4 regions of the Azospirillum fermentarium genome follow, and region 2 is predicted to be linked to each of the others. Evidence: riboswitches for the same ligand, from Rfam matches in the RefSeq annotation. Region 2 holds a riboswitch; each other region holds the start of a gene.
The links. Region 2 has a riboswitch for thiamine pyrophosphate ahead of M2352_RS12160 (ABC transporter ATP-binding protein). Riboswitches for the same ligand answer to the same signal wherever they lie in the genome.

Region 1 (7,911 bases), 720 kb from region 2:
GCCGGCAGCCCGGCGCACGGGGCGGTCATCACAACGCCCAGCCCCATCCGCTCCACCACCGCGCGGGCGTGGGCGCGGGCCGCCGTCACCGAGGGATCGAGGCTGAGCCGGGCGTCGGCCACCGCGTCCAGCACCGTGGCGTGACCGGGCAGGATGGCCGACTGGAAGCTGCGCGACAGCCCGGCGGCGGCCAGGCGGTCGGCGCGGTGCCCGGCCATGTCCACCCCGCCCAGGTGCACCGCCCCCGCCTCCGCCCGCTCCACCCCGCTGACGAGGTTGATGAGCGTGGTTTTGCCCGAGCCGTTGGGGCCGATGATCCCCACCACCTCCCCCGCCGCGGCGGTGAAGGACACCCCGTCCACCGCCACCACCCCGCCGAAGGATTTCCGCAGCCCCTCCACCGCCAGCACCGGCCCGGCGCGCGCGGCGTGGAGATGGGCCGCCGGCTCCCGTGCCGGGGGGATGGCGCGGGGGTGGGGGGGGAACAGCCGCTCCACCACCCCCATCAGCCCATGGGGCGCCAGCACCGTCACCAGCAGCAGGGCGGCGCCATACACAATAAGGTAGCTGCGTTCGAGAAAGCGGAACCACTCCGGCACGTGCAGCAGCAGCACCGCCCCGATCACCGCCCCGGCCACCCGCCCGCGCCCGCCGGCCATGGCGCCCCCCACGATGGTGATGGTCAGCACCGACACCATGACGGGAAACTCCAGCACCTCGGGCGACACCACCCGCTGGGTGTGGGCGGCCAGCGCCCCGGCGGCCCCGCCATAGACCGCGCTGACGGCAAAGGCCCCCAGCCGCAGCCGCCCCACGTCCAGCCCCAGCGTGGCCGCGGTCAGCGGGTCGTCGCGCACCAGCGCCAGCGCCCGCCCCCACCGCCCGGACAAGAGCCGCGCGGCCACCATGCCGCCCACCGCCACCAGCCCCCACACCAGGGCGGCCAGCGGCAGCCCGCGCGGCACCGGATCGCCCGCCGCCCACACGCCCAACACCACGCCGGGCACCCCCGCGATGCCGTTGGCCCCGCCGGTCAGGTCCGGCAGGTTGACCGCCAGCAGCAACAGAACCTGCGCAATGCCCAGCGTCGCCAGGGCGAAGTAATGGGATTCCAGCCGCAGCACCGGCAGTCCCACCGCCACCGCCACCACCAGCGGCACCAGCAGCGACAGCGGAAACGTCACGGCAAAGCCCAGCCCCGCCGCCGTCCCCAGAATGCCGGTGACATAGGCCCCCAGCCCGAAGAACGCGCCCTGGGCCAACGACAGCGCCCCCCCGGCCCCGAACACGATCTGGAAGCCCATGGCCGCCAGCGCGTACACCCCCGCCACCGTCAGCACCCGCAGCCCATAGGGCGAGGCGCCGAACAGGGCATAGGCCAGCAGCACCAAGGCCCCCAGCGTCAGAACCACCGGTGATGATGCAAGCCGGAAATCACGCACGGCGCCGCGCCGCCTCCCCCAACAGCCCCTGCGGGCGCAGCACCAGCATCAGCAGCAGCGTCAGGTACAGCGCCCCCTGGGCCACCGGGTACGACAGCGCCGCCGACACCCCCACCTCGAACCCCGCGATGAGCAGCGCGCCCAGCACCGCCCCCGGCACCGATCCCCAGCCCCCCACCGTCACGGCGATGTAGGCTTTGAGGATCAGATCCCCCCCGGCGTGGGGCGTGACGAAATACTGGTTCGCCAGCAACAGCCCCGCCGCCCCGGCGTACGCCGAGCCGATGGCGAAGGTGGCGAGCACCATCCGCGTCACCGGAATGCCGCAGGCCCGCGCCATGTCGGGATCCTGCGCCGCCGCCCGCAGCCGCCGGCCCGTGTGGGTGTGGCCGAACACCCAGACCTGCAGCGCGATCAGCACCGCGGCGGCGGCGATCACCGCCAGCGACTGTTCCGGTGCGGTGACCCCGCCCCACAGGGTGACGGTTCCCCCCGACAGCAGCGGCGGGGCCGCCCTCGGCTCCCCGCCGAGCAGGGTGTTGGCGCCGTTCTGCAGCATGATGCCCACGGCGATGGTGGTGACGAACACCGCCACCGGCGGCTTGCGCCGCAGCGGCAGGTACGCCACCGCCGCCACCAGCACCCCAAGCCCGGCCATGAGCAGCAGCACCAGCGGCAGCAGAACCGCCCCCGGCACCGGCCCGACGGCATCCGCCGCCATCGGCCCCAGCACGGCGCCCAGCATCCCCCCGGCCATCACCAGATCGCCATGGGCGAAGTTGACCGCACCGGCGGCGTTCAGCACCAGCACGAAGCCCAGCGCCACCAGGGCATAGGCGGCCCCCAGCGCCGCACCGTTCAGGACAAGCTGCGCCAGCATCGCCTTTCTACTTCACAGCCCCATTCACCGCTCCATCGTACCGCTTGACCACCGCCGGCACCCGCGATGCCCCGTCGTAGCAGACGATGGCCGCCGAATGGGCCATGTTGCCGGTGCCGTCCGAGCGGTAGGTCATGGCCAGCCCCTCGTACGTCCCCGAGGCCAGCGCGGCGCGCACCTGCTCGGGCGTTTTGGCGCCCTTGCCCATGGCGTCCAGCACCATGCGCATGCCGTCGTACTGCCCGACGGCAAAGGCGTCGGGTTCGGCGTTGAAGGCGGCGCGGTAGGCGGCGGTGAACGCCTCCATGGCCGGGGTGCCGCCGGAGACGGGGGACGCCGCGGTTTCCGCGCACACGCCCTTCAACTCCGCCGGCTCCAGCAGGGCCGCGGTGCTGGGCTGGTGCATGGCCGAGCCGGCGACGATGGGCAGGCTCACCCCCGCCGCCGCCGCGGTGCGCACCATCAGCGCGGTGGGCGCGGAATGCAGGTGCAGCACCAGCACGTCCGGTTTCGCCTCCAGCGCCTTGGTCAGCACGGGCAGCAGATCCTTGGCCGCCGGGTCCACCCCCTCGGCGAACACCAGCGGCGCGCCCAGCGTTGCGAACGCCGGTTCCAGATGGGCCTTGCCGCTCTGGCCATAGGCGGTGGTCTGGTAGATCAGCGCCGGGCGGGTCTTGTGCAGTTCCTCCACCACATAGCGGGCATGGGCGCTCTTGGTCACCGCGTCGCCGGGGAAGAAGCGGAACACCCACGGGTTGCCGCGCTCGGTGATCGAAGCCGTGCCCGACACGGTGACCAGCGGCACCTTGTAATCCTGGGCCAGCGGCAGCATCGCCAGCATCTGCGTGCCCAGCATGCTGGCCGCCACCGCCGGCGGCGTGCCGCGGGACAGGGCGCGTTCCAGCGCCGTCGCCGCCGCCTCGGGCGAGGTGCCGGTGTCCACCACCTCCGCCGTCACCGACAGGGAGGCGGGGGCCTCCTTCACCGCCAGCACCGCGCCGTTGCGCTGGCTGGTGCCCTCCAGCGACAGGAATCCGGTCAGCGGCACCAGCACCGGCAGGCTTTCCGCCGCCGCCGGACCCGCAACCAAGGCCGCAAAAAGGGCCGACACACAGGACATCCGCCGCATCGCCACGCGCTCCACTCCCTCTTCGCCTCAGGCGACGGGGGGAACCCCGGCACGGGCCGGCCCATGGGGGTGCGGGCGGGGTGCGGGCTTCCGGCTCCCTTCGCTGGCATGATCCAGATCAGGTTCGATGGGTCTTCTCTCAGCCCCGGCCCGGCACGCACACGATCATGCCACCGGCGGGGCACCCCAGCCGTTCGAATGTGAACTGTCGCAACCCCGCCCCCGCCTGTCAAGACGGGCGGAAGGTCCGGTCTCGTGCGACAATACGCTGCTCGCCACCGTTGGGTGAGACACCGATCATACCGTTCCAATGCAAAGCGACGGCGCGCCCCTGCAACCGACGATGATGGGATCGAAGCGCCGCATTGGGAAGGAAACGTCATGGCCGCCACCCTCGCCGCCCCCCGTCCGTCCGCCCCCTCCCCGGCGCTGGACGACACGCCGCCCATCGACCGCGCCCTGTGGCGCATCGACGGCGATGCGGAACGGCGGCTGGCCGGCATGGCGCGCCCCCTGGACCCGGCCATCGACAAGGCGTTGGGGGATTTCTACCGTTTCGTCACGCAGAACCCTGCCACCGCCCCGCTGTTCCCCGACCCGTCGCGGGTGGAGCAGGCGCGGCGCGCCCACCACGCCCTGTGGCGGGATTTTTTCACCGGCGGGTTCGGCGACGGGTACGCCCAGCGCATCCGCACCGTGGGGCGGGTGCACCAGCGGGTGGGGCTGACGCCGGCCCAGTACATGGCGGGCTATGCCTTCATGCTGGAATCGCTGGTGCGCGACATCATCCTGACCAGCCGCAAACCCCAGGCCGCCGAGGATGCCGCCCTGTTGATCCGCACCGTGCTGATGGAGGCGGAAGCGGCGCTGTCCAGCTACATCCGCATCAACTCCGCCAGCGATTCCGAGGCGGAGATGCGGGAATTCGCCGACAGCTTCGAACGCGAACTGGGCGGGGCCGTCGATCTGGTCCGCCGCAACGCCACCGTGATGGAGGCGGCGGCGGACGAGGTGCTGGCCGCGTCCAACACCGTGTCCAGCCTGGGCGCCCAGGTCACCGCCGCGTCCCAGGACACCACCAGCCTGGCCGACAGCGTGGCCGACAGCGCGCGGGGCCTGTCGGAGTCGGTGGACGGCATCGCCCGGCGTGTGGAGCACGCGGCCCAGTCGTCCCGCGGCGCGTCGCAACGGTCGGCGCAGGCGCAGGAAAGTGCGGTGGCCCTGACCACCGCGTCGGAACGCATCGGGTCCGTCGTCACCCTGATCGAACGGATCGCCAAGGAAACCCGCCTGTTGGCCCTCAACGCCTCCATCGAGGCGGCACGGGCGGGTGACGCCGGCCGGGGATTCGCCGTGGTGGCGAACGAGGTGAAGACGCTGGCCGACCAGACCAACAACGCCACCAGCGACATCCGCACCCAAATCGAAACCATGCAGGGGTTCATCCGCGACACTGCCGCCATCATCCACGAGGTGGGCACCCAGGTGGACGCGGTGGCGACCGACATCGGCAACGTGACCGTCTCCGTCGCCGAACAGGCGGAGGTCACCCGCACCATTGCCGGCCACGCCGACACCATGGCCGACACCATGCGCCGCATGCACGGCAGCATCGAGGAGGTGGCGGCGTCCGCCGGCCACGCCACCGCCAAGGCGGGGGAACTGTGGGAAAACGCGTCCGTCATCGTCAAGCAGATCTACGGCATCCGGCGGCGGGTCACCGCCTCGCTGCGCGGCACCCATCTGGGCAACCGGCGGCGGGAGGAACGGGTGGCCGTGGACCTGACCTGCACCGGGGACGCGGGCGGCACGCCGTTCCGCGGGCGGCTGGACAACATCTCCACCGGCGGGTGCCAGGTGCGCGACATGACGCCCGCGCCGTCCGCCGGCCAGCCGCTCCGCCTGGACATCCAGAACCTCGGCCCCGCCACGGGTGCGGTGGTGGGGGTGGACGGCGACATGGTGCATGTGCGCTTCGATCCCCTGCCCCCGCCCTTCCTGGCCCGGCTTCAGCCGCTGATGGCCGAGGCGCTGGCGCGGGATGCCGAACTGACCGCCATCGCCCGCGATACCGCCGCCGCCGTCGGCGCCCTGTTCGAGACAGCCGTGGACCGGGGGGAGATCGGCATGGACCGGCTGTTCTCCGCCGATTACGCCGCCGTGCCCGGCAGCAACCCGCCGCAATACACCACCCCCTTCACCGACCTGTGCGACCGGGTGCTGCCGGGGTTGCAGGAGCCGGTGGTGGGCCGCAACCCGCGCATCGTGTTCTGCGTGGCGGTGGACCGCAACGGTTACCTGCCCACCCACAACCGTGCCTATTCCCAGCCCCAGCGGCCCGACGATCCGGTGTGGAACACCGCCAACAGCCGTCACCGCCGCCTGTTCGACGACAGCACCGGGCTGGCCGCCGCCCGGTCGCGCCAGCCGGCGCTGATCCAGACCTACCGCCGCGACATGGGCGGCGGGCGCATCGCGTCGATGAAGGACATCTCCGCCCCGGTCTATGTGAAGGGCAAGCATTGGGGGGCCGTGCGGCTGGGCTGCACGGCCTGAGCGCCCCCTTATTCCGGGTGCCCCACCGCCAAGGCCAGGATGTCGGCCAGATCGTGATCGGCGGCGATGTCCACCGGGGTGCCGGGCAGCAACAGCGCATCCGCCGGAGTGGGGCCGCCAACGGCGTCCAGCCGGCGGGACAGAAGCCGGAAGTACAGCACCACCAGCCGCGCCTGGGTCAGCGGGGGAATGCGCAGGCCGGTGCGCGCCTTGTGGATTTCCAGCCCGGCGATCAGGTTGTTCAGCAGGGTTTCCGTCATGGTCAGATCCCCTGACGCCTGCCCGCGGGCGGCGGCCATGCGCCCACAGCCCGTGGCCACCCAGTCCAGCGATACCCCCACCGGAGCGCACAGCTTCACCAGCGTGTCGAACGGCGCGCGGTTGATCCCCTTCACATAACGGCTGAGCTGCTCGGCCGTCACCCCGGCCGCCCGCGCGGCGGCGGATTTCGACGGATATGCGTCGATCACCGCGGATATTCGAGGCCCCAGACCATCCAGGTGAGACTCGGCCGGGACGGACACGGTGCAATCCTGGATTTCCATCTCTTTTCCCATTGAAAATGCTCATTTTTTCAGACGACGAAACAAGCACAAGCGTCGATGGAAACCTGCGGCTGCGCCATAGCGATTATGTGTGGGATGACCAGACAAAAAATTGAAAAATACGCATTTATGCCGATATCCAACAATGATCTCAAAAATCTATAGAGAAAAATTATCAATACCCAATGTTAACTTTGTCGCATTGACCAGAATTGTTAATTTTATTTACTGATTGATGATCATGCATTACCCACCGATTCGCCACGAATTTCTTGGTTATGAGAAGTTTTATCCCTTATTATTTCTTTTTTATCCGGTATTTTTTGAAATATCATGTCTTGGTAAATCCACATTTTTTATCAATTCTATCAGTGTCCGGGAAAAATTACGCTTTGCAGAGAACGTCCTTGCGTGCCCTCAACTGTCATATGACAAGACGCTCATCAACGGATCTCCTACGCCCCGGATCAAGATTATGATGACCGCCTCCCTTCCCAACGAAGAGCGTCTGCGTTTTTGCCGTATAACCCCTGAGACCCTGAAAACCCTGGCAGAAATCAGACCTGTTCTGGAAGCCGCCATCCCCGCGATCCTCGACGAATTCTATGCTCATCTGCGGCAATGGCCGAATTTGGCGCATCTGTTCTCGTCTCCCACGGCAGAGGCACGGGCCAAGACGGCGCAGATGCGCCATTGGCTGCGGCTGTTCTCCGGCACACTGGGGGAGGAATATTTCGCCTCCGCCCGGCAAGTGGGCATGGCCCACCACCGCATCGGGCTGGAGCCGCGGTGGTACATCGCGGGATACGCGTTCGTCACCGACCGCCTGATCGCCGCCATCTCCGGCCATCTGGCGCGCGGCTGGCCGGGGATCACCCGGCGCGCCCCCCTGGCCGCGGTGCTGAAGGCGGTGAACAGCGCCATCATGCTGGATATGGATCTGGCGCTGGCCGCCTATTTCGACGCGGGTGCGGCGGCCAAGGCCCACGCGCTCAACACCATGGCCGACACGGTGGAGGAACAGGCGGGCCATGCCATCGCCTCCATCGCCGAACGGGCGGACGGGATGCGTGCGGGGATGACCGCCATGGCCGAATCGTCCGACCGGGTGGGCCGCAACGCCCAGACCGTGGCCGCCGCCGCCACCCAATCCCTGTCCAACGCCAACACGGTGGCGGCGGCGGCGGAACAGCTCACCGCCTCCATCGGCGAGATCGCCCGCAACGTGGCCCACGCGGGCGAACTGACACGCGACGCGGTGGCCCAGAGCGACGCGGCGCAATCCATCGTCGTCACCCTGTCGCAAGCGGTGGAGAGCATCGGCAGCGTCACCCAGCTCATCAGCGACATCGCCAGCCA
Region 2 (7,911 bases):
CGCCATTCTGAAGGCCGGCACCGACGGGGCGCTGGGGGCGGTGATCGCCGCGGTGAACCACGACGGGCAGCCGGTGCCCGCCGCCTATTTCTGGGCTGCCGGCATCCTGTCCAGCTTCCTCGACAACGCACCCACCTATCTGATCTTCTTCAACACCGCCGGGGGCGATGCGGCGCACCTGATGGGCGAGCTTGCGGTGACGCTGACGGCCATTTCCGCCGGGGCGGTGTTCATGGGCGCCAACACCTACATCGGCAACGCCCCCAACTTCATGGTCAAGGCCATCGCCGAGGAGCGCGGGGTCGCCATGCCCAGCTTCTTCGGTTACATGCTGTGGTCGTGCGCCCTGCTGGTGCCGTCGTTCGCCGTGGTGACGCTGGTGTTCTTTATCTGACAGAACAAGAATTCGAGTGTGTGCAAAACGGCCCCGTTTGGGGCCGTTTTGTTTTTGTGGATTTCGAATGAGTCTCTGTGCTCTCTTTTCAAGAAGGGAGTGGTTTTATTATTTTGAATTCCAAGGTATTCGAATGGCAATTACCAGCGGCTATTCAACCCATGAAAAACCGGGGCTGGCTGTTCAGGTGGTCGATAAGATCTGGGCCGGCATCGTCAACGCCGACAGCGCCTGGAACCCCGAAAAATCCTGCTACCAGCTTTCTGCGGAATACCGCAAAAGCGGGCGGACCCCCGACGAAAGCGTGGATCATTTCATCGCGTGGCAAACCGCCAAGGCGGCGGGGAGCGGCTTTCTGCTGGGGTTGCCCGGTCTGGTGTTCGGCGCGGTGACCATTCCCGCCGGGCTGACGGTGGCGACCTATCTTCAGCTTCGCACGGTGGCGGTGGTGGCGCTGCTGTACGGCTGGGATCTGCCGTCGCACCGGGTGAAGACCCTGGCGCAGCTCTGCCTGTTGGGCGGGGCGGCGGCGGAGGTGGTGCGTTCGGCGGGCGTGCGGGTGGGGAGCCGGCTGACCGGCAGGCTGGTCGCCGGAGTGTCCGATCCCGTCCTTGCTCAGATCAACCGGCGCATCGCCGCCCGCCTTTCCACCAAGGCGGGGGCGGGCGGGGTGGTCACCATGACGAAATTCCTGCCCGTCGTCGGCGGCCTCATCAGCGGGGGCTTGAGCGCCGTGTCCACCCGGCAGGCCGGGCGCGCGGCCAAGGCGCTGCTCTCAGGCGGCCCCGCCGCCCATGGCGGCGCCCATCTTGCACCCGCCCTTGGTGCCCCCGCCGCTCCCGGCTAGGGGGCCCTAATGGGCCATCAGCACCGGCACCGTGGCTTCGCCCAGAATGGTGCGGGTGGCGCCGCCCAGAACCAGTTCGCGCAGGCGTGAATGACCATAGGCGCCCATCACCAGCATGTCGGCCCCCAGCGTGCGGGTGCACTCCAGGATGGTGGCGCCCACATCGCCGCCCTGCTGGATGACCGACTGGTGGTGGGTGCGGATGCCATGGCGTTCCAGATAGATCATGATGTTGCGCCCGCTGTCGCCGGTATGGCCGGGCGGGTCGATGGTCAGCACCGTCACCTTGCCCGCGGCGGCCAGGAAGGGAAGGGCGGCGCGCACCGCGGCCCCGGCCTCGCGCGTGTTCTTCCACGCGATGACGATGTTGCGCCCGAACTCGTCCTCCGGCATGCCCCCGTAAGGCAGGACCAGGGCGGGGCAGGGGGATTGCAGCGGCAGCCGGTCGGGCACGTGCAGCAGCACCCGGTCCTCCAGGTGGCCGGCGTGGCTCTGGGTGATGATGGCAAGGTCGGCGAAGGCGGCGCGGGCGGCCAGCAGCTCCACATGGTCCCCCTCGTCCACCGTCCAGGAATAGGAGCAGTCCTTCAGCGCCTGCCGCACCTCATGCTCGATCTGCCCGGCCTTCTCATGGGCGATGGCCGTCGCTTCGGCCAGGAACCCGTACGATGCCCCCCGCCCCGTCACCGCCGCCGGCATGTGCACCGGAGTCGCAATGTACAGCACATCGACGAAGGCACCGAAACGGGCGGCCAGCGACACCGCGACACGCAGCCGCACGTCGTGGCGTTCATCGTTGGCCATGTGAAGCAGAATGGTCTTGATCGGCATGGAACCCGCTCTGTCTCGTGGGGCGGCCCTTGCGGAGCCATGCCCTTAGGTAACGCCGCCGCCCGGTGATCGCAACGCCGCTTCCGTCATAGGGAGATTCTTTTATTGGTAAGGAATCACGATGACGACAGGTGATGTACACTATGCGTTGTGATGCGATGCTATTTTAATCTACCGTAAACGGTGCGAACGAAATACTATGCACCGGGGGCAATCACGCGGCCTGTAGGGTGTGTCATGTATTACAGCACGCAAGTTACCGGACCCGGCAGCAGCGCCAGCACCGTGGCGACGCCGGTCACCAAGAAGACCACGGACGCCAAGGCTGCGGATGCCAAGGCCGCGGCAACCACGTCCGCGGCTACGCCGGCATCGTCCAGCCCGGCCTACACCATCAGCCAGTCCATGGAATCCCTGCTCGACGCCATGTCGGGCAAGGCGCCGGCCAAGACCCAGGACGACAGCGGCACCGCCACCGATTCCTCGGGCGGCGGCTCGTCCTCGGCGCCGTCGTCCTCGTCGGCCAACGCGGGGCTGAAGCGGGCGACGGACGCGCAGCGCTACATGCAGGCGGCGGCGGACCAGGGCAAGCAGGTGGCCAGCTTGCTGAACAAGGCGGTCAGTTCGTTCAAGAGCGATCTGGGCTCCATGCTCAGCGGCCTCGGCATGTCCGACGACAAGGTCAAGGACGCCATGGGCAGCTTCGACGACGCCATGAACTCCAAGATGGCGAACATGGACTTCAGCAACATGGCCGTCGATATGCAGACGGCCCGGTCGCAGTGGACCATCGAATCCCGCGGCATCGAGCTGAAGATCAAGGACGGCGACCGCGAGGTGTCGATCTCCTTCGCCAAGTCCACGCTCGACTTCCGCAAGGATGAGCAGAGCGCATCCGCCGTGTTCGGCGCCAACGGCGACATGACCAAAGCCATGTTCGGCCAGTCCACCACCACCGCCACGGCCAAGGCCACCGGCATCATCGTGCGGGGTGCGGAGAACTTCAGCTCGGACGAGATGAAGAACATCCTGGGCAAGCTGACCGACATGGCGTCGAAGGGTGGCGGCATGAAGGGATTGGCCACCCTGTCCCCCTCCACCGATTCCAAGGGGGTCATGCACCTGAACGTGGACCTGTCGGTGCCGGTGGACGGCTTGAGCAGCGGCAGCAGCGCGGCAGCGGCCTCGACGGCGGCGGATTCGTCCGCGTCGTCGTCCACGCCCGCGGCCTCGTCGGTGAACATCAGCGCCTGACGGGTGCAGCACCGATCATGGGAAGAGAAGGGCCGGCGGTACCCATCGCCGGCCCTTTTTCTGTTCACTTCACCGGCAAGGTGACGGCGTAGGCGTCCACCGGCAGCACCGTGCCGGTCAGGCCGCGGGCCTTCAGGAACTCGGCGAAGCGGGTGTAGCGGGCCGGGTCCAGTGCTGCCGGGTTGTTGGCGAAGCGGGGCAGGGTGTCGGCCCAGGCGCGGCGGTTCAGATCGTCGTTCAGCTCCGGGCGCCCCTTGACGAAGGCGGCGTGGGCCGGTTCCTGGTGGTTCAGGATGTAGAGCGATGCACGCTCCACCGCCCGCACCAGCCGCGGCAGGCGGGGATCGTCCAGCTTGGCCTTGTTGGCGACCAGGACCAGTTCGTCATAGGGCGGCACCCCCTCTTCCTCGGGGAAGAAGGCGCGGCCGGGGCGTTCCTCAAGCGCCATCTGGTTCAGTTCGAAATTGCGGAAGGCGCCGATCACCGCGTCCACCTGACCCGACAGGATCGACGGCGACAGGCTGAAGTTCACGTTGACCAGCGACACGTCCTTCAGCGACAGGCCGTTCTTTTCCAGCATGGCGCCCAGCACGGCATCCTCGAACCCGCCGACCGAGAAGCCGACCTTGCGGCCCTTCAGATCCTTCACGCTCTTGACCGGCCCGTCGGCCAGGACGACGACGGAGTTCAGCGGCGTGGACACCAGCGTGGCGATGCGCACCAGCGGCAGCCCCTGGCCCACCTGCACCTGAAGCTGCGGCTGGTAGCTGACCGCCACGTCGGCTTGGCCGGCGGCCACCAGCTTGGGCGGGTCGTTGGGATCGGCGGGGGCCACCAGTTCCACGTCGAGCCCTTCGTCGGTGAAGAAGCCAAGCTCCTTGGCCACCACCAGCGGGGCATGGTCGGGGTTGACGAACCAGTCCAGGATCAGCGTCAGCTTGTCCGCCGCCGCCGCGGGCACCGCCGCGCACAGACCGGCGGCCAGCACCACCGCGGCCATCACATGCTTCATCGTGTGGGTTCCTCGTTGAGGGTTGCTTCATCGGGCTGCCAGGGCAGGGCACGGCGCAGCAGCGCGTCCACCCCGGCGTAAAGGGCGATGGCGAACACCGCCAGAATTGTCAGGGCGGCGAACATCACGTCGGTCTGCATGCGGGCGTTGGCGTGCAGCATCAGGTATCCCAGCCCCGCCGACGACCCCACCCATTCGCCGATCACCGCACCGATGGGGGCCACCGCCGCCGCCACCCGCACGCCGGACGCCAGCGCCGGCAGCGCCGCCGGCAGCCGCACCCGCCACAGAACGGCGGCGGGGGCCGCACCCATGGTGCGGGCCAGATCGACCCAGCCGGGATCGGTGCGCCGCAGCCCGTCGAACAGGGCGGTGGTGACGGGGAAATAGATGATCAGCGTCGCCATGGCGATCTTCGACGCCATGCCGTACCCCAGCCACAGCACCAACAGCGGCGCCAGGGCAAACACCGGGATGGCCTGGCTGACCACCAGCAGCGGCAGCAGCCAGCGCCGTGCCGGGCGGAACCCCGACAGCAGCAGCGCCGACGCCCCCCCCAGCGCCACCCCCAGCCCCAGCCCGGCCACGATTTCGGCCAGCGTCCACAGGGCGTGATGGGCCAGCAGCGGGGCCTGGGTCCACAGGGCCTCGGCCACCCGTCCGGGGCCGGGCAGGATGAAGCGGGGAACGTCGGTCAGCCACACCACCCCCTGCCACAGCGCCAGCAGCACGGCGGCGGTGACGGCCCCGCGGATGATGCGGATCATGCCGCCAGCCTCCGCAGCACCTCGGCGTGCAGAGCCATCACCGTGGCGGGATCGCGGGGCGGGGGGCCGGGCGGTTCCAGCGCCGGGCCGATGGCGGCGGGGCGCCCGCTCATCACATGGACCCGGTGGGACAGGCGCAACGCCTCCAGCGGGTCGTGCGTGACAAGAAGGACGGTGCGTCCGGCCAGCATGGTGCCGGCCAGATCCTGAAGCCGCAGGCGGGTGATGGCGTCGAGCGCCGAGAACGGCTCGTCCATCAGCACCACGGGCCGGTCCTCCATCAGCGTGCGGGCCAGCGCCACCCGCTGCCGCTCGCCGCCCGACAGGGCCGCGGGCCGGTCCCGCTCCCGCCCCGCCAGCCCGACGGCGGCCAGCAGCCCGCGGGCGCGGCTGCGGACGGTGGCGGTCAGCGCCTCTCCCCGCAGCCGGGCGCCCAGCGTCACGTTGTCCAGCAGCGCCAGCCACGGCAGCAGCAGATCCTGCTGCGCCATATAGGCCACCCGTCCGGCCAGCGGGGTGCCGTCGGAGGTTTCGATGGCGGTGGGCGGTTCGGGGGTGTCGAGCCCGGCCAGCAGCCGCAGCAGCGTGGTCTTTCCCACCCCGCTCGGCCCCAGCAGGCTGGTGATGGCCGCCGGCTCCAGGCTCAGGCCCAGCCCGTCGAACAGGCGGGCGCCGCCGCGGGTCAGCCGTGCCCGGGCGATGGATAGGCCGAGGGGGGCCGGGACCGACGGCCCAGCCCGCAGGACATCATGCATGGCTCACTGATCCCTACGCCGGTATGAACCGGATCAGGTTCCAGGGGTCGCCTCCGCAGGGGTGCGGAGACCTCTCAGCCGCCAGCCGGCTCCCCCCAGTGATTGAGGCAGAGACTATGGCGCGGCGGGCCGGGAACGGCAAGGGGGTCTGCCCAGGGCAATCGGGTGAAGGAGTGCGTGACAACGGGTCGGAGTTCTGAATCGATGCCGTGCCTTGGCATCGACACTGGCGGGCATGATGGACGCGACCGGGGCGCTGGGTGAGACGATTGTTTTTCTGGATCATTTTCGTGCGCTGCCGGACCCTCGGCAACGCGGTAAGGTGATCTACCCGTTGGACGAGGTGCTGTTGCTGTGTCTGCTGGCGGTGTTGGCGGGAGCGGAGAGCTTTGTCGAGATCGCCCGCTTTGGGACTAAGAAGCTGGCGTTTTTGCAGCGGTTCCGGGCCTTTGCCCACGGAACTCCGTCGCATGACCAACTGGGCGACATCTTCGCCACGCTGGTCGCCGAGCACTTCCAGCGCTGCTTCGTCGCCTGGGTTGCCGCCCTGACCGGCGCCCCCGCCGAGGTCATCGCCATCGACGGCAAGACGGTGCGGCGGTCGCACCACAAGAGCGCCGGCAAGGGGGCCATCCACATGGTTTCCGCCTTCGCCGCCCGGCAACGGCTGGTGCTCGGGCAGGTCCAGGTCGCCGCGAAGGCGAACGAGATCGTCGCCATTCCCAAGCTGCTGGAAATGCTGAGCATCGAAGGTGCCATCGTCACCATCGACGCGATGGGCTGCCAGCGCGGCATCGCCACGGCTATCCTTGCCAAGAAGGCCGACTACCTTCTGGCTCTCAAGGGCAACCAGGGCAGCCTGCGCGAGGACGTCGAACTGTTCGTGATCGAACAGAAAGAGCGCGGCTTCCCGGACACCACGATCAGCCGGCACCAGACGGTTGACGGCGACCATGGCCGCATCGAAACGCGCACCACCACGGTCATTCACGACGTCGCCTGGCTACAGGAGCGCCACAATTGGCCGGGGCTGAACAGCGTCGTCATGGTCGAAAGCCGGCGCGACATCGGCGACAAATCCGAGGTCGAAACCCGCTTCTACATCGCTTCCCTGGTGCTCCTGGCTGCCCAACTGGGGCCGATCATTCGCAGCCATTGGGCGGTGGAAAACAGCCTGCACTGGGTCATGGACATGATCTTCCGTGACGACGAATGCCGCATCCGTACCGAGCACGCCCCCGCCAACTTCACCACCATCAAGCACATGGCCCATAACCTGCTCCGAAGAGCACCGGGCAAGGACTCCCTGCGCATCCGCCGGAAGCTCGCTGCTTGGGACGACGACTTCCTGGCCAGTCTCATCACCTCATAAACCCTTCACCCGATTCCCCTGGGGCTGCCCGCCTAATCCATCAGCCGCCCCCAGCTTCCCGCCACGGGGCCGAAACCGGCGGCGTTCACCCGCCCGTGCAGCGTCCACGGCAGCTCCAGGCGCTGGCCGGCATCGCGTCCGATGCTGCGGGTGGTGACGGCGGCGCCGCCCGCCGCCAGGCCGTCGGCCATGCCCAGCCCCATGGCGCCCAGCGGAACCGTCAGCCGCAGCCCATGGTCGATGCGTCCCTCCGACAGGCCGTAAGCGGCGGCCAGCGCGTTGCCGCCGGTGTGCGGCCCGTCGGTCCAGGTGACATGGGCCCCCACCGCAATCCCGTTGTCGAAGCGGTGCGACAGGTCCAGCGTGGCGCCCCGGTCGCGGCCCAGATAGCGCCCGGCGCGCAGGGTGGCGGTGCTCATGCCGTCGCCGGACTCCAGATACGCGGCCAGATGCCCGGTGATGCGGCCGCTGCCCCGCTGCACCGCCAGCCCGGCGGCGGGCTCGCGTTTCCACACGCGGTTCAGGTCCAGGCCGATGGCCCACCGGGCCTGAACCGGTTTCCACAGCGCCTCGGCCCCGGCGCCGGCGAACATCTCCTCCATCCAGCCGGCGGACAGGCGGGCGTGCCAGCCGTCCGCAGGGGTGGACAGCCACGACAGCATCAGCCGCCCGGCACGCA
Region 3 (7,911 bases), 2.3 Mb from region 2:
GTGCTGGTGGCGTCCATCCGCAACCCCATGCACATCGTCAAGGCCGCCCGCCTGGGTGCCGACGTCATCACCGCCCCGACGTCGGTGCTGCGCCAGCTGTTCAACCACCCGCTGACCGACAAGGGTCTGGCCCAGTTCGTCGAGGACTGGAAGAAGACCGGCCAGTCGATCCTGTAACCACACCGGGGACGCACACCCCAATGGGCCACACCACCGGACATCCCCCGTCCCTCCCCACGGAGGAGGAGGTCAGCGCCTATCTCAGGGCGCATCCGGACTTCCTGGCCCGTCATGCCGAGCTGGTCCACCACCTGATCCTGCCGCCCCCCGACCGGGGCGGGGGCAACGTGGTGGACCTGCAGGGCTTCATGCTGGGGCGCCTGCGGGACGAGGTGCGGGCGCTGAAAGAGCAGCACCGCGCGCTGATCGCCACCGCACGCGCCAACATGAACAGCCAGAACCGCATCCACGCCGCGGTGCTGGTTCTGCTCGATGCCCCCAGCTTTCCCCGCTTCGTCCAGACCGTCACCACCGATCTGGCGGTGATCCTGGGGGTGGATGTGGCGTCGCTGGTGATCGAAACCAACGGCCCGGCGCCACCGTCCGGGTCGGGGGTCATCCCGGCGGCCCCCGGCACCGTGGCCCGCCTGTTGGGCCGGCGGGACGTTGTTCTGCTGTCCGACACCCCCGGCACGCCCGACATCTTCGGCCCCGGCGCCGGTCTGGTGCGCTCGCAAGCCCTGATCCGGGTGCAGGTGACGCCGGAAACGCCGCCCGGCCTTCTCGCCTTCGGGGCACGCGATCCGGTGCTGTTTCATGAAAGCCAGGCCACCGAACTGATCGGCTTCCTTGCCCGCGTGGTGGAACGCTGCCTGAGGGCATGGCTGGACCTGCCGGACGACGATTAGGCCGGCGCCGTCTTCATCCGCCGTCTTATCCTTTGAAAAATTCGGGGTGTCCATGGACGCGTTCGTCAGCGCGCTCGTCGTGTTCCTGGTGGTCATCGATCCGCCGGGGCTGGTACCGATCTTCATCGCCCTGACCCAAGGGTTCGACGCCCGCCGCAAGCGTCTGATCGCGCTGCGCGGCACGGCGCTGAGCTTGGCGGTGATCGTGTTCTTCGCCTATTTCGGCGAAATGGTGCTGGACGCGCTGTCCATCGGCATGGCGGCGTTCCGCATCTCGGGCGGGGCGCTGCTGTTCTGGATCGCGTTCGAGATGCTGTTCGAACGCCGCGCCGACCGCAAGGAAAGCACCGCCGACGAGGCCCGGTCGGAGGAAGAGGCCCACGACCTGTCGGTCTTCCCCCTGGCGGTGCCGCTGATCGCCGGGCCGGGGGCCATCACCTCCACCCTGCTGCTGATGGACCGTTACGGCACCGGAATCGCCGGGCAAATGTCGGTTCTTTTCGCTGCCGGAACGGTGATCGCCGGGCTGGCGGTGATCCTGATGCTGGCCGACACCGTGCGCCGCCTCTTGGGGCGGACCATCATCAACACCGTCACCCGCGTGCTGGGCATCGTGCTGGCCGCACTGGCGGCGCAGACGGTGATTTCCGGCATCACCGCCATCTATCCGCCGGGATAAACGGGCTACCGCCCGGACCCGTTTGGGGCGATGCCCCAAACCCCCTTTTCTTTTCCCGATAGGAAAGGGGGGAGGTTTGGAGGCTCAGCCTCCAAGCGGGGCCGGGGCGGCAGCCCCGCTGTTCTCCGCTTTACTTCTCCGGCACGTCCGTCCCGCTGCAATACTCCCACGCGCTGCCGTGCAGCCCGAAGAACAGGGCCACCGGCTTGGCGCCGGAACGGTCGATCACCACCCGGAACCGTTCGCCGGTGCAGGCCCCGGCAGGCTGGTTCTTGTACGGCACCGCCACATTCTTGGACGTCAGGCAGGCGTTGGACACCTTGGGCGCCGGGCCGGCGGTGACCGGCTTGCCGTTCAGCACCATGTAGTAATTCTTGGCCGCCCCGCCCTGCACCGTGGCCTTGATCTCGATCTTGCCGAAGCGGGAGCGGTACATGCCGGTGTCCTGCTCCCCGTCGGGGGTGCCGGACGGGATGGGGCGGAAGGAGATGGCGGCGCACTTGGGCGGTTCCTTGCCCGCCGCCGCGGCCGCCGGCTGCGGCGCCAGAACCGCCGCCGCACCGGCCACCATCACCGCCCCGATCACCGCAGACGCAGAAAATGCCATGGCTTTTCCCCGGTTAAGATTTATTCCCAGGGGGGAGTATCGCCCATGGCCCGGCAAAGACAACCCAAACGTTTGTCTCAGGCCGCCACGCCGATGCAGGTCTGCTGCATGGCGGCGACCAGGGATTCCTTACCGCCGTCGCGCATGAACACCTCCACCGCCGTGACCGACAGGGTACGGCCCGATTTCAGCACCCGGCCGCGGGCGATCATCACCTCCCCCTTGGCCGGCGACATCAGATTGACCTTGAACTCCACCGCCAGCACCTCCGTCCCCGCCGGCATCAGGGAATAGGCGGCGTAGCCCCCGGCGTTGTCGGCCAGCATCGCCACCACGCCGGCCTGGAAGAACCCGTGCTGCTGCGTCAGGTCGCGGCGGAACGGCAGGTGCATTTCGCAAAAGCCCGGCTCCAGCCGTTCGATGGTCATGCCCAGCGCCGACACGATGGGCTGGGCGGCAAGACTGGCGCGGCAGCGCGCCTCCCACTCGGGATCACGGGGCTGAAAGTCGCTCATGGGGCGGGGGCGTCCTGGCTGGTGGTCCATACGGAAACGGATGGTCGCATCCCCTCCCCCGCCGATCAAGAGCCGATCAGGCCGAGCTGGGGGCTGGACGCCTCCGCCCCGAAGCGCTTGGGGATCCGCCCCGCCAGCCGCGCGTCACGTCCGGCCCGCACCGCCCCGGCCATGGCGGCGGCCATGCGCACCGGGTCGCGCGCCTTGGACACCGCGGTGTTGAGCAGCACCGCCGAGCACCCCAGTTCCATGGCCAGGGCGGCATCCGACGCGGTGCCGATGCCGGCGTCGAGGATCACCGGCACCGGGCTGCGGGCGCAGATGACCTCGATGGCGTGGGGATTCTGGATACCGAGGCCGGAGCCGATGGGAGCGCCCAGCGGCATCACCGCCGCCGCCCCGGCGTCGGCCAGCTTGCGGCAGGTCACCGGATCGTCGTTGCAATAGGGCAGCACAGTAAAGCCGTCGGCCACCAGGGTTTCGGTGGCGCGCAACAGCTCCTCCACGTCGGGATAGAGCAGTTCGCTGTCGCCGATCACCTCCAGCTTGACCCACTCGGTGCCCAGCGCCTCCCGCGCCAATTGGGCGGTCAGCACGGCGTCGCGGGCGGTCAGGCATCCGGCGGTGTTGGGCAGGAACAGCAGCCGGTCTCCCAGCGCGTCCACCAGGCTTTCCGCGTAGCCGTCCAGGCTGATGCGGCGGATGGAGGCGGTGACCACCTCCGCTCCCCCGGCCTCCAGCGCGTTCAGCATCACGGTGCGGCTGGGATAGCCGGCGGTGCCGAGGAACAGGCGCGACGTCAGCCGCCGTCCCCCGATGACAAGGGCGTCGTCGGTCATGAGCAACTCTCCGAGGTGTGGGAAGGGATGATCAGCCGCCCTGGAAGGCGCGCACGATGTCCACCGTGTCACCGGGGGCCAGCGGGGTTTCCCCCCAGCGGCCCCGCGGTACCACGGCGCCGTTCAGCGCCACGGCCACGCCGCGGGCCCCGGCCTCCAGGCCATGGGCGTGGGCCAGGGCGGCGACGGTCAGCCCCGCCGGGCACGGCTGGGGCTGACCGTTCACGCGGATGAAAGCGGCGGCGGTCATGCGGCACGCGCGGGGTGAAAACGGGACAGGGCGAAGGGGGTGGCCACGGCCGGCATCTCCCCCTCCAGGATCAGGGCGGCGATGGCCTGTGCCGTGATGGGGGTCAGCAGGATGCCGTTGCGGTGGTGACCGGTGGCATAGACCAGCCCGTCCAGCGGACCCGTGCCGAGGATCGGCGCGTCGTCCCGCGCGGTGGGGCGGAAGCCCACCCACGTCTCCTCCAGCGGCAGGTCGGCGATGCCGGGCAGCGCCCGCCACGCCCCCTCCAGCAGGGCCATCACCCCGCCGGCGGTCAGGCGTTCGTCAAACCCCGCCTCTTCCGTCGTGGCGCCGATGATCAGGCGCCCGTCGCGGCGGGGAATGAGGTAGGTGCCGGGGGTCCACACCACATGGGACAGGAGCGGGGCGGCGGCGCTCATGCGCACCGCCGCCATCTGCCCCTTGACCGGACGCACCGGGGGGCGGCCGGCGTCCGTCAAGCCCGGAAGATCCCGCGACCACGCCCCCGCGGCCAGGACCACCACATCGGCCGTTACGGCGGTATCCCCCACCGTTACGCCTGTAACACGCCCGTCCGTGTGGTTCAGACGGGCGACCGGCACGCCCGCCGACACCATGACCCCGGCGTTCACGCAGGCGCTGTGCAGGCCCGCCACCAACCGGCGGCTGTCAACCTGATGGTCTTCGTGACAAAAGATAGCACCGCCGATGCCGGGAGCAAGGAAAGGTTCACGATGCCGCACCTCGCTCCCCGGCAGCCATTCCACCGGCAGCCCCAGCCCCTTCTGAAAATCATAGAGGAACCGCACCCGCCCCAGATCGTCGGCGGTGCGGGCGATGACCATGGTGCCCTCGGTCCGCAGTTCCGGGTCGATGCCACCGGCGGCGTGCAGGTCGGCGGCAAAGCCGGGCCACAGCGCCTGACTGGCGCGGGCCAGGGGAACCAGCGCCTCCTCCCCCGGTTCGGATTCGACGCAGGCCGCCAGCATCCCGCCCGCGGCGTTGCTGGCCCCGCCGCCGACGGGGCCACGGTCGAACACCGACACCCGGCAGCCGGCCCGCGCCAGCGTCCAGGCGATGGACAGGCCGATCACCCCGGCGCCGACGACGGCGACGGACGGGTGGGAGGAAACGGAGAACGGACGGATGGCGGACGTGGGTGCGTCCATTGCGGTGGCTCCCTTCGCTGGCATTATCCAGACAGGTTCGATGGGTATGATCTCAGCCGCACGGACGGAACCGGGCGGCACCCCAGCCTATGGTCGGGCCGGATGGTGAACCCGCGTCCGCACCTTTGCAAGAAAAATCCTCAACCTTCCATGGCGCTGCATTACCGCAGCCCATCCCGCAAAGGCGTGATGCCCCCGCCGTGCTGGCCCGGTGCGGGCGCGGCTGGTATGGTGCCCGCCGCCCCGTTTCCCCCTTGTCTTCTTCCCCGGAAAGCCCACCCATGATCCCCTGCCCCTGCGGCTCCGGCCTTGACCTTGCGGGCTGCTGCGGCCCGTTCATCGCCGGCACCGCCGACGCCCCCACCGCCGAGGCGGTGATGCGCGCCCGCTACACCGCCTTCACCCAGGGCAACCTGGATTACGTGGAGTGCACCCACGCCCCCGAGATCGCCGCCGAGTTCAACCGCCCCGAGGCCGAGCGCGCCGCCGCCGAGGTGGAGTGGGACAGCGTGGAGATCACCGGCGGGGCGGAAGCCGGCGACGGCACGGCCACCGTGGATTTCACCCTGCGGTTCCGTCGGAACGGCGAGGACATGGTGCAGCGGGAACGCGCCCATTTCCGCCACGACGGGGGCCGCTGGCTGTACGTGCGCGGCGACCTGAACCCCAAGGCGCCGCCGCGCCAGGTGGTGAAGGTGGGCCGCAACGATCCCTGCCCCTGCGGGTCGGGGAAGAAGCACAAGAAGTGCTGCGGCGCCTGACCCGGTATCCGGCACCATGGCGATGGAGCACCGTTTCCACTGCACCGCCTGCGGCAAATGCTGCCACGGCTGGCTGCCCCTGACGGTGGACGAGGCCGTCGCCCACGCCGGTGATTTTCCCCTGGCGATGATCTGGGCGCCGGTGCGCAAGGGGGCCAGGTCCTTCGCGCTCGCCGCGCGCCTGGGCGCCACCGTGCGCCTGGACCGGCGGCAGGAGGTGGCGGTGCTGCTGATGCCCACCGTCTACATCCCGCCGGACATGCCGTGCCCGTTGCTGTCCGCCGACGGGCTGTTGTGCTCGGTCCACGATGCCAAGCCGCTGCGCTGCCGCACCATGCCCTTCTACCCCTATCAGGAGGAGGGGGAGCAGCGCCCGTACCTGACCCCGCGGGCGGGCTGGGCCTGCGACACGTCGGACGCGGCCCCGGTGGTGTACCGGGACAAGACGATCGTGGAGAAGGGTGATTTCACCCGCGAGCGTGCCGCCCTGGTGCAGCAGGCCCCGGCCCTGCGCGCCTATGCCGACATGATGGTGAAGGCCAGCCCGTCGCTGGTGGCGCTGCTGGCGAAGGCATCGCTGAACCCCATGGGCGGCAAGGTGCCGGTCAGCTTTTCGTCGTTCCTCAGCCTGTCGCGCACCATCGACACCCGCGCCTTCGCGGAACGGCAGATCCCGGTGCTGACGGATCACGCCGCCCGCACCGAAGGCAAACCGGAATGGGCCGAGTACCACGCTCATTACACACGCTTCGCCGCCGAGATGGAACGGTTCCGGCGGTAGACGCAAAAAAGGGCGGGGGGCGCCCGTCACGGCGCCCCCCGCCCCTTCATCCTGCGGATTACATGCAGGTGGCCTGGGCGGTCATCAGGATCTCGATGCCCTTGGCGTGCTTCTGGGTGGCGGCGGCGGCCTCTTCGGCCTTGCCGGCGGCCATGGCGCCGTTCACGGCCTTCATCGCGTCGATGGCGGCGGTGCGGTCGGCGCCGCTCAGCTTGGTGGACGCGCACTGGCACGACTTGACGGTCGGCTCCGACTTGTCGGTGGCGGTGCACAGCGCTTCGAAATCATCGGCAAAGGCCAGGGCCGGAACCGCCGCAACGGCGAAAGCAGCGACAAAAGCAATCTTCAGGGAGCGCATGGATATCTCCATTAATTTTGTGTGGACACCTTGTGCGCCTTGAAATCAAACCGCCTCAATTCAAATTTTTGATATTATTGTTTTCAAGAACAATATTCTCATAAAAAAATGTGGATTGTTTGTCCGCAACCGAGAGCGGGGTACCAACCACAGGGTACCGCAGCTTCATTCCCGATGATTTCAGTAGGATAGAAGCCCTTCTTTTGGAAAATTTGCCATTATAGATTTTCCCACCACGCTTTGTGGACAATCGGCCGCCCTCTTTCCCCGAGCATGGAGACGAAACGGATGCGGCGATTCGGAAAAACCCTCCGTATGGTGCCGCATGGGATCTGGATAATGAGGGTTATGGCAAAATCCCTCATTATGATCCCCGCATCGGGTTCCAAAGTGAGGGTTTTCATGAACCGCAACAGCCTTTGCCCAGCGGTTCGGACGCGGCTGCCCCGCCTTCCGATGGAAATCCTGAGTACGGACGGGCGGAAGCCGTGGGTGTTCGGCAGCGGCCCCGACATTCCCGAAGCCTGAAACCAGGGCGCCTGAAACGAAAAAGCGCCCCCCGTGCGGGAGGCGCTCTTCGTTCTTCCGGTTGGCCGGGAGACAGAGGCTTTGATTAGAAGCCCATGTCGTCCATGCCGCCCATGCCGCCGGGCATGGCGGGCGGGGCCTTCTTTTCCGGCTTTTCGGCGATCATCGCTTCGGTGGTGATCAGCAGGCCCGACACCGAGGCGGCGTCCTGGAGGGCGGTGCGGACGACCTTCACCGGATCGATGATGCCGGCGGCCACCAGATCGCAGTACTCGGACTTCTGGGCGTCGAAGCCGAAGTTCGGGTTGTTCTGGTCGATCAGCTTGCCGACGATGATCGAGCCGTCTTCACCGGCGTTGTAGGCGATCTGACGGATCGGCGACTGCAGGGCGCGGCGCACGATGTCGATGCCGACGCGCTGTTCGTCGTTGATCGGCTTCAGGGCGTCGAGAGCCTTGGAGGCGTACAGCAGCGCGGTGCCGCCACCGGCGACGATGCCTTCTTCCACCGCGGCGC
Region 4 (7,911 bases), 2.4 Mb from region 2:
TTCGGCGGCGTGGGCTATCTGGCGCGCCGGGGCTGGTTCTCGCCCCCGCGGGTCGATCACGTCATCATCCCCGAGCCGCTGAACGTGGACCGGGTGTGCATCGGCCACCGCGGCGTGTGGTGGGCGGAGATCGAGACCAAGGGCCGGGTGGCCCACGGCTCCATGCCGTTCCTGGGCAACTGCGCCGTGCGCCACATGGGGGCGGTGCTCCACCGCATCGAGGAGGAGCTGATCCCCCATCTGGCGGCCAAGCGCACGGCCATGCCGGTGGTGCCCGAGGGGGCGCGGCAGTCCACCATCAACATCAATGCCATCCACGGCGGCCAGTGCGAGGGCCACGGCGGGCTGCCCAGCCCGATGGTTCCCGATTCCTGCCGCATGGTGATCGACCGCCGCTATCTGATCGAGGAAGACCCGGAGACGGTGAAGGGGGAGATCATCACGATTCTGGAGGGGCTGAAGCGGGACCGTCCCGGTTTCGACTACGCCATCCGCGAGATTCTGGCCTTTCTGCCCACCATGACCGACGCGGACGCCCCGGTGGTGCGGGCGGTGGAGCGGGCCATCGAACAGGTTCTGGGCCGCCCGGCGCAGCAGGTGGTGTCCCCCGGCACCTATGACCAGAAGCACATCGTGCGCGTGGGCCATCTGAAGGACTGCATTGCCTACGGCCCCGGCATCCTGGATCTGGCGCACCAGCCCGACGAGTTCGTGGACATCGCCGACATGGTTCACTCCGCCCAGGTCATGGCCGCCGCGGCGTTGGACCTTTTGAGCGCTTAACGTGGCGGGATGCGTATCAGACGGACAAAGCCGGTCACCCCCTCACCCAACCCTCTCCCCGGCGGGGAGAGGGCTTTTAGGTGGCGGCAGCGCCCCCAAGAACCGCATCAGTCGGCGAACACCGTCTCGCTCAACAGCCAGTTGGGATCGTTGGAACGGATGTCGCGGGTGAAGGTCCAGATGTCGGTGACGGTTTCCACCGCCTTGGGATCGCCATCGACCACGGCGCCCGACGCATCGCGGGTCACCCCGGTCTGCTCGGAGATGAACGTCACGGTCACCGCCACGGTGCGCCCGTCGAGCCGGGCGGCGGTGACGTCGGCATCGACGATGCGGTGAATGGTGGTTTCCAGCGTCTGGCCAGCCTGCTGGCGCTGACGGATGGCGGCGGCGAAGCTGTCGTAGACCGGATCGGCCAGCAGCGGGCGCAGGGTGGCGGTGTCGCCGGCGGCGAACGCCCCGACGATCATGGTGAAGGCCGCGCGCGCACCCTGAAGGAAGTTCTTTTCCTCGAACATCCGGTCGGCGGCGGCGATGCGGGCCAGGGTGGCCGCCAGGGATTCCGGTTCGCCCGGCGCCGGCGGGGGCGGCACGTCGGCGATGCCGCGGTCACGGCCGGGCATGGGGATCACGTTGTCGCCATGCGGCGCCGCGCGGTCGGTGGGGGTCGGTGCATAGGGATTGGAGCGGCGCGGTTCATCGTTGTCACGGCGGCCCAGAACGCTGCGCAGGCGATACACCAGAAAGGCCGCGATCATGGCGAAGATCACGATCTCGATGAAAATAAACCCATCGCCCATCAACACGTTCCTTCAAGTCAAAGGCCAATCGAGCCGGATTCGGGCTGTTTCACCCTGGACGCGGCCCGATCCCGGCATTAAGTGTGCCACATGGGCCGTCTCATCGACTAGATAGGCCGTCCCCCTGGAAAGAGCAAGAACGGCAAGGAGTCCTTTCCCCCATGAATCCCCTCGCGGCGCTTCTTCTCCTGCCGATCGTGGAAATCGTCGGCTTCGTCATGATGGGCGACTGGCTGGGGCTGTGGCCCACGCTGGGGCTGCTGGCGCTGGGGGTGGTGGCCGGATCGGTGCTGATCCGGGTCCAGGGGCTGTCCACCCTGCGCCGGGTGCAGGAATCGGCGCAGCGGGGGGAAATGCCCATGGGCGCCCTGTTCGATGGATTCTGCACGGTGATCGGCGGGGTTCTGCTGATCATTCCGGGGTTCTTCAGCGACGTGCTGGCGCTGCTGCTGATCATCGGGCCGGTGCGGCGCACGCTGGGCCGCTGGATGTTCGGGCGGATGCAGACCGCGGGCGGGGTGTGGATGGCGGGCGGGCGGAGCGCGGGCGCCTACGAGGGGGCAGGATTCGGTGATGAGCCCCGCCGGCCCACCCACCGCCCCGATCCCGGCGTGATCGACGGTGATTTCCGCGAGGTGGACCCGGCCCCCGATCCCGCCATGCCCCGGCTGGACGAGTCGCGCTGGCGCCCCGCCCCGCCGAAACGGGACGGGGACGCCTGACGGTTCATCGGCGCACGTCTCATCCGCGCACGTCGCGCAGGAAGCTGTCCACCTCGGCGGACAGGGTGCGCACCTGACCCGACAGGGATTGCGCGGCGCTGAGCACGCCCGCGGCGGTCTGGCCGGTGGTGCGGGCGGTCTGGGCCACGCCGCCGACCGTGCGCGACACCGCCTGGGTGCCGTGGGCGGCGGATTGCACCGCGCTGGCGATGTCGCGGGTGGCGGCGTTCTGCTCGCCCACCGCGGCGGTCACCCCGGCGGCGATGCCGTTGATCTCGCGGATGGTGGTGCCGATGGTCTGGATGGCCTCCACCGCTTCGCGCGTGACCGACTGCATGGCCGCGATCTGGCTGGAGATGTCGTCGGTGGCCTTGGCGGTCTGGCTGGCCAGGTTCTTCACCTCCGACGCCACGACGGCGAAGCCCTTGCCGGCCTCCCCCGCCCGCGCCGCCTCGATGGTGGCGTTCAGCGCCAGAAGGTTGGTCTGGCTGGCGATGGAGTTGATGAGCTGCACCACCTCGCCGATGCGTTCGGCGCTGGCCTGCAGGCCCTGCACCGTGACGTTGGTGCGCTCGGCGCTGGACACCGCGTCGTTGGCGATGGCGGCGGAGTGGTGAACCTTGGCCGCGATCTCTTCGATGGAGCCGGCAAGCTGGGCCGCGGCGGTGGACACCGACTTCACATTGTCCAGGATGGCGTCGGTGTCGGTGGCCGCACTGTGGGACTGGGCCGAGGCATCCTCGGCCACGCGGGCCATGGAGCCGGCGGATTCCGCCATGCCCTGGCTCGCCTGGGCGATGGCACCGACCAGGGTGCTGACCTTGGCCTGGAAACGGTCGGCCAGATCGACCAGGGCGCGCTTCTTGTCGGCCTCCGCCCGTTCGGCCTGGGTCGCCTGTTCGGCGTGCAGCCGCCCGATGGCTTCGGCGTTGTCGCGGAACACGCGCACCGCCCGCGCCATGGTGCCGATCTCGTCCCGCCGTTCGGTGGCCGGCACCTGGGCCTGGGTATCGCCCCCGGCGATGCGGTCCATGGTGCCGGCCATGGCGCGCAGGGGCCGGGCCACCATCACCCCGATCACCCCGTTCAGCAGCAGCACCAGACCCACCAGCACCGCGGCGGACACGGCGAGCTGGTGTTTCACCTGATCGGTGATGGCCGCCTTCTGCCCGTTCATGCCCCACGCCACGGCCAGCGCGCCCGACGCCTTGTCGCCGCGGTTGTTCAGCACCGGTACCGCCACCACCACGTGGTCGCCCACGGTGCGGACCTGCGGCTTCAGGCTGCCCAGCGCCGCGGTGATCATGTCTTCCTGCCGGCCCAGGTCGAAGGCGGGGTGGGCGGGGTTGCGGTAATCGGTGATGGTCCCGTCCTTGGCGTGGACCGCGCGCAGCGACGCCAGCTCCACCGCGTCGGATTTGGCGAGCGGGATGAATTCCGCCTCCACCGCGTTGCCGTCGCGGCCCACCACGCCGACGCGCACGGCGTTGGCCAGCATCTCCGTCTTGACCTTCGCGTCGTTGGTGGCGACCCGCACCGCTTCGGCCATCTGCATGTTGGCCGAGAGGCCGACGATCAGGGCGAAGCCCACCACCACCGCCGCCATGAAGCAGACGGTCACCTTGCGTCCAATGGTCCAGAAGCCGCTTCGTATATCTGATTGTTTGTCAGCAAAGCCGTTCATCTCGTCCCTTCCCGCAACCTTTTAACCCTGTATTAACCACCGGAATACACACGCCGAACCGTTGCCGCCCTGATGAGGCAGCACCGTTCTTCGACCGTATATTTAAATTTTATGATTCTTGTTTTGACGGACTGACCGCCGTCTTGATGATTGAGGCACTCAATCGAATCGCTTTTCAAGCGTATTTTCGCCCCCTATGCGCCCTCATGCCGCATTCGCAAAAAACGGTCCGAATCGGGCTTCGGACGATTTCTTTTGACAAGTTTGCCGGGAATGGCAAACCATCGCCCCGTTCCAGGGGGGTCCCGTTAGGGGGCTGAGATATCACCGGCCACGGCTTTTGGTTGCTGGCGACGTGATGACCCTTCGAACCTGATTCGGTTCATACCGGCGAAGGGAGGAACGGGGCGCACCCCCATGGCGGGGCTTTGTGCGGCCCGACAGACCGCATCCCAGCACCAGTATGGCACCGGATCTCCCACCCACACCGCGTGAGGAGACCATCCCGTGCCCCAAGACCTGACACCCGTCATCCCCCCCGCCCGCACCGTGTCCGCCGGCCCCATCGCCGGATCGCGCAAGGTGTATGCGTCGTGCGCCGCCCACCCGGACATGCGGGTGCCGCTGCGCGCCATCGACGTGGGCGGCGGTGAACCGTGCGTCATGCAATACGACAGCTCCGGCCCCTACACCGACCCGGACCTGGATATCGACACCGCCCGCGGCCTGCCCCATCTGCGGGCGCGGTGGATCCGGGACCGCAACGATGTGGAGGTCACCGCCGCCGGCACGCTGCGCGGGCTGGCCGGGCGGGCGGTGACCCAGATGGCCTATGCCCGCGCCGGCATCGTCACGCCGGAGATGGAATACATCGCCGTGCGCGAGAACCTGGGCCGGCTGACCGCCCCGGCCACCCGGTTCGACGGCGAACCCTTCGGCACGCCGCTGCCCGACCTCATCACGCCGGAATTCGTGCGGGCGGAGGTGGCGGCGGGCCGGGCCATCATCCCCGCCAACATCAACCACCCGGAAAGCGAGCCGATGATCATCGGCCGCAGCTTCCTGACCAAGATCAACGCCAACATCGGCAATTCCGCCGTCGTCTCGTCCATCGACGAAGAGGTGGAAAAGATGGTGTGGTCCATCCGCTGGGGGGCGGACACGGTGATGGACCTGTCCACCGGGCGCGACATCACCGAGACCCGCGGGTGGATTCTGCGCAATTCCCCCGTGCCCATCGGCACCGTCCCCGTGTATCAGGCGCTGGAGCGGGTCAACGGCAAGGCCGAAGACCTGACGTGGGAGGTGTTCCGCGACGTGCTGATCGAACAGGCGGAGCAGGGCGTTGACTACTTCACCATCCACGCCGGGCTGCGGCTGGCCCACATCCCGCTGACCGCCCGGCGGGTGACGGGGATCGTGTCGCGCGGCGGCTCGATCCTGGCGAAATGGTGCCTGTCCCACCACCGGGAGAATTTCCTCTACGACCGCTTCGCCGAGATCTGCGAGATCTGCCGCACGTACGACGTGGCGCTGTCGCTGGGCGACGGCCTGCGTCCCGGATCGCTGGCCGACGCCAACGACGCCGCCCAGTTCGCCGAGCTGGAGACGCTGGGCGAGTTGACGAAAATCGCCTGGGACCGCGACGTCCAGGTGATGATCGAGGGGCCGGGCCACGTGCCGCTGCACAAGATCAAGGAGAACGTGGAGCTGCAGCAGCGGCTGTGCCACGACGCGCCGTTCTACACCCTGGGGCCGATCGTGACCGACGTGGCCCCCGGCTACGACCACATCACCAGCGCCATCGGCGCGGCGATGATCGGGTGGTTCGGCACCGCCATGCTCTGTTACGTCACGCCCAAGGAGCATCTGGGCCTGCCCGACCGCGACGACGTGAAGGCCGGGGTCATCGCCTACAAGATCGCCGCCCACGCCGCCGACGTGGCCAAGGGGCACCCGGCGGCGCGGCTGCACGACGACGCCATGTCGCGGGCGCGCTTCTCCTTCCGGTGGAAGGATCAGTTCGCGCTGGCGCTGGACCCCGACACCGCCCAGGCGTTCCATGACGAGACGCTGCCGGCGGAAGGGGCCAAGACCGCCCATTTCTGCTCCATGTGCGGGCCGAAGTTCTGCTCCATGAAGATCTCGCAGGAGGTGCGCGACATCGCGGCGGACGAAGGCATGGAGGAGATGTCCCGCCGCTTCCGCGAGGGCGGCGGGGCCATCTACACCCCCGTCTAAGCCGGGGCGAAGGCGCCGTGGAACCCCAGCGGCAGGGGCGCGTCCAGCCACGCCTGCGCCACCGGGCCGGCGGACAGCCGGGCGGCGTCGAACAGCGCAAGGCCGGTGCGGGAGCGGTCCGCCGTCTCCCCCACCGCCAGCACGGTGCCCAGCAGCCAGCCGTCGCCCTCGGCTTGGCTGCCGGGGCGGGGGACGAAGACCATCTCTTCGGCGATGATGCCGGGGGGATGGTCGTACCGGTCCACCGCCCCGGTTTCCATGTCCCGCCGCACCACGGCCCCCAGCCACGGGCCGGTGCCGTCCACCCGCCGTTCCAGATGGAACAGCGCGCGGTTGCGCCGGCCCACCATCCGCGGGTCAACGCGGGGGAATTCCGCCAGACCGGCGCTCAGCGGTTCCACCGCCGTGCGCCCGTCGGGGTGAAGGGTGATGAGGGTGATGCGCGGCGGGGCCGAGTCCGCCCGTTCCCCCCGCATCACCAGCCGCAGTGTCCGGTCCACCAGCCCGGCGTCGGGGGCTAGGCAGAAATCGCAGCGGATGGTGCCGTCCGCCTCCTCCCACGCGTTGCCGAAGTGGAAGCCGAAGCCGGCGGGCAGTTCCCACCGCCGCACCACCGCCAGCGTGTCCTTGTCCACCGCCACCGCCCGCAGCGGCGCGTCGGGCTGCCAGCGGTGGGCGTCGAGGAACGGCACCGTGCCCCAGCGGGCCGGGTCGATGGTGTAGGGGGCCAGCAGGAACAGGATGTGCCGTTCGGTCACCGCCATGTCGTGCAGCATCCCTGGATGGCGCTCAGGGATCTCGGCGCAGCGTTTCAGGGCGCCGTCGGCCCCCACCCGCCACACGAACAGGCGCCCGCTGGGGTAATCGACGCCGAAGTTCCACACCGTGCCGTCCGGGTCGGTCTTGGGGTGGGCGGAAAAGGGCATGCCCGCCAGATCACGCCGCCACACCCGCTCCCCCGCCGTCGCCAGGGTGGCGGGGTCGAGGTCGTAGGCCGATCCCGCCTCCCACAGCGCCAGCAGTTTCCCGGCCAGGGGCAGGACGGAAATATTGGCCGGGTTCATGGCGTCGGGCGGGGTGCCGAAGGGCAGGCCGTCCCAGTGGGTGCCGAAGGCCCCGGTCAGTGCCCGCCCGGCGGCGGCCTCGGCCATGCGCTTGCGGGTGGCGACATAGCGGGCGCGGTAGGACACCCGCCCACCGCCGATGCCCCAGCGGTGGACCAGCCCGTCGCCGTCGAACCAGTGGCGGTAACGGCGCCCGCCCACGCTCTGGCTGCCCGGCCCGTTGCGGTAGAAGGCCCCGCGCAGCTCCGCCGGCCACGCGCCGGAAACGGCGGCATCGGCAACGTCCCGTTCCACCCCGTTGCCCTGCCAGCCGATCAGGCTGGGGTCGCGGGCAAGGGCGGCGTCGAAGGCGGCGGCCCAATCATCGCCATCGGTGGCGGCCAGATCGGCGGCGGCCAGCAGCGGTTTCAGGGGCACCCCGGCCAGCAGCGCCGCCCCGGCGGCGGCGCGCAGCAGGGTGCGGCGGTCGCACGGCATCACGGTCATCCTGGTCATCACCAGTCCTCCTCACGGCGTCAGGGCGACGGCGGTTTCCGCAACGCCGTCGCCGACGGTGACGGCCACGGCGTCGAATCCGGGTTTGCCGAAGGCGGCGGCGGGGTTGTTGGCGAAGCCGT

Region 1: it holds a riboswitch for thiamine pyrophosphate, as region 2 does, so the genes downstream of both, M2352_RS08975 (ABC transporter substrate-binding protein) here and M2352_RS12160 (ABC transporter ATP-binding protein) in region 2, are expected to answer to the same signal.
Region 3: it holds a riboswitch for thiamine pyrophosphate, as region 2 does, so the genes downstream of both, thiO (glycine oxidase ThiO) here and M2352_RS12160 (ABC transporter ATP-binding protein) in region 2, are expected to answer to the same signal.
Region 4: it holds a riboswitch for thiamine pyrophosphate, as region 2 does, so the genes downstream of both, thiC (phosphomethylpyrimidine synthase ThiC) here and M2352_RS12160 (ABC transporter ATP-binding protein) in region 2, are expected to answer to the same signal.

What each region holds. Positions count from the first base shown of each region.
Region 1 covers NZ_JAOQNH010000001.1:1,865,904-1,873,814, reverse strand. The annotation lists gene M2352_RS08985 (branched-chain amino acid ABC transporter ATP-binding protein/permease) at 1-1,442, opposite strand, end outside; gene M2352_RS08980 (branched-chain amino acid ABC transporter permease) at 1,435-2,322, opposite strand; gene M2352_RS08975 (ABC transporter substrate-binding protein) at 2,330-3,442, opposite strand; TPP riboswitch at 3,530-3,650, opposite strand; gene M2352_RS08970 (methyl-accepting chemotaxis protein) at 3,833-6,007, shown strand; gene M2352_RS08965 (helix-turn-helix domain-containing protein) at 6,016-6,477, opposite strand; gene M2352_RS08960 (protoglobin domain-containing protein) at 7,028-7,911, shown strand, end outside.
Region 2 covers NZ_JAOQNH010000001.1:2,584,414-2,592,324, reverse strand. The annotation lists gene M2352_RS12190 (sodium:proton antiporter) at 1-394, shown strand, start outside; gene M2352_RS12185 (EcsC family protein) at 528-1,241, shown strand; gene M2352_RS12180 (universal stress protein) at 1,248-2,072, opposite strand; gene M2352_RS12175 (hypothetical protein) at 2,310-3,326, shown strand; gene M2352_RS12170 (ABC transporter substrate-binding protein) at 3,391-4,338, opposite strand; gene M2352_RS12165 (ABC transporter permease) at 4,335-5,105, opposite strand; gene M2352_RS12160 (ABC transporter ATP-binding protein) at 5,102-5,860, opposite strand; TPP riboswitch at 5,853-5,966, opposite strand; gene M2352_RS12155 (ISAs1 family transposase) at 6,099-7,232, shown strand; gene M2352_RS12150 (YjbH domain-containing protein) at 7,265-7,911, opposite strand, start outside.
Region 3 covers NZ_JAOQNH010000001.1:302,632-310,542, forward strand. The annotation lists gene fsa (fructose-6-phosphate aldolase) at 1-177, shown strand, start outside; gene M2352_RS01500 (DUF484 family protein) at 201-908, shown strand; gene M2352_RS01505 (MarC family protein) at 961-1,587, shown strand; gene M2352_RS01510 (hypothetical protein) at 1,718-2,194, opposite strand; gene M2352_RS01515 (PaaI family thioesterase) at 2,272-2,709, opposite strand; gene thiG (thiazole synthase) at 2,775-3,548, opposite strand; gene thiS (sulfur carrier protein ThiS) at 3,580-3,798, opposite strand; gene thiO (glycine oxidase ThiO) at 3,795-4,967, opposite strand; TPP riboswitch at 4,960-5,062, opposite strand; gene M2352_RS01535 (YchJ family protein) at 5,249-5,728, shown strand; gene M2352_RS01540 (YkgJ family cysteine cluster protein) at 5,745-6,509, shown strand; gene M2352_RS01545 (hypothetical protein) at 6,568-6,867, opposite strand; gene groL (chaperonin GroEL) at 7,481-7,911, opposite strand, start outside.
Region 4 covers NZ_JAOQNH010000001.1:139,118-147,028, reverse strand. The annotation lists gene M2352_RS00735 (acetylornithine deacetylase/succinyl-diaminopimelate desuccinylase family protein) at 1-783, shown strand, start outside; gene M2352_RS00730 (Tim44/TimA family putative adaptor protein) at 891-1,583, opposite strand; gene M2352_RS00725 (FxsA family protein) at 1,745-2,305, shown strand; gene M2352_RS00720 (methyl-accepting chemotaxis protein) at 2,325-3,926, opposite strand; TPP riboswitch at 4,276-4,405, shown strand; gene thiC (phosphomethylpyrimidine synthase ThiC) at 4,497-6,230, shown strand; gene M2352_RS00710 (carotenoid oxygenase family protein) at 6,227-7,789, opposite strand; gene M2352_RS00705 (DUF2141 domain-containing protein) at 7,802-7,911, opposite strand, start outside.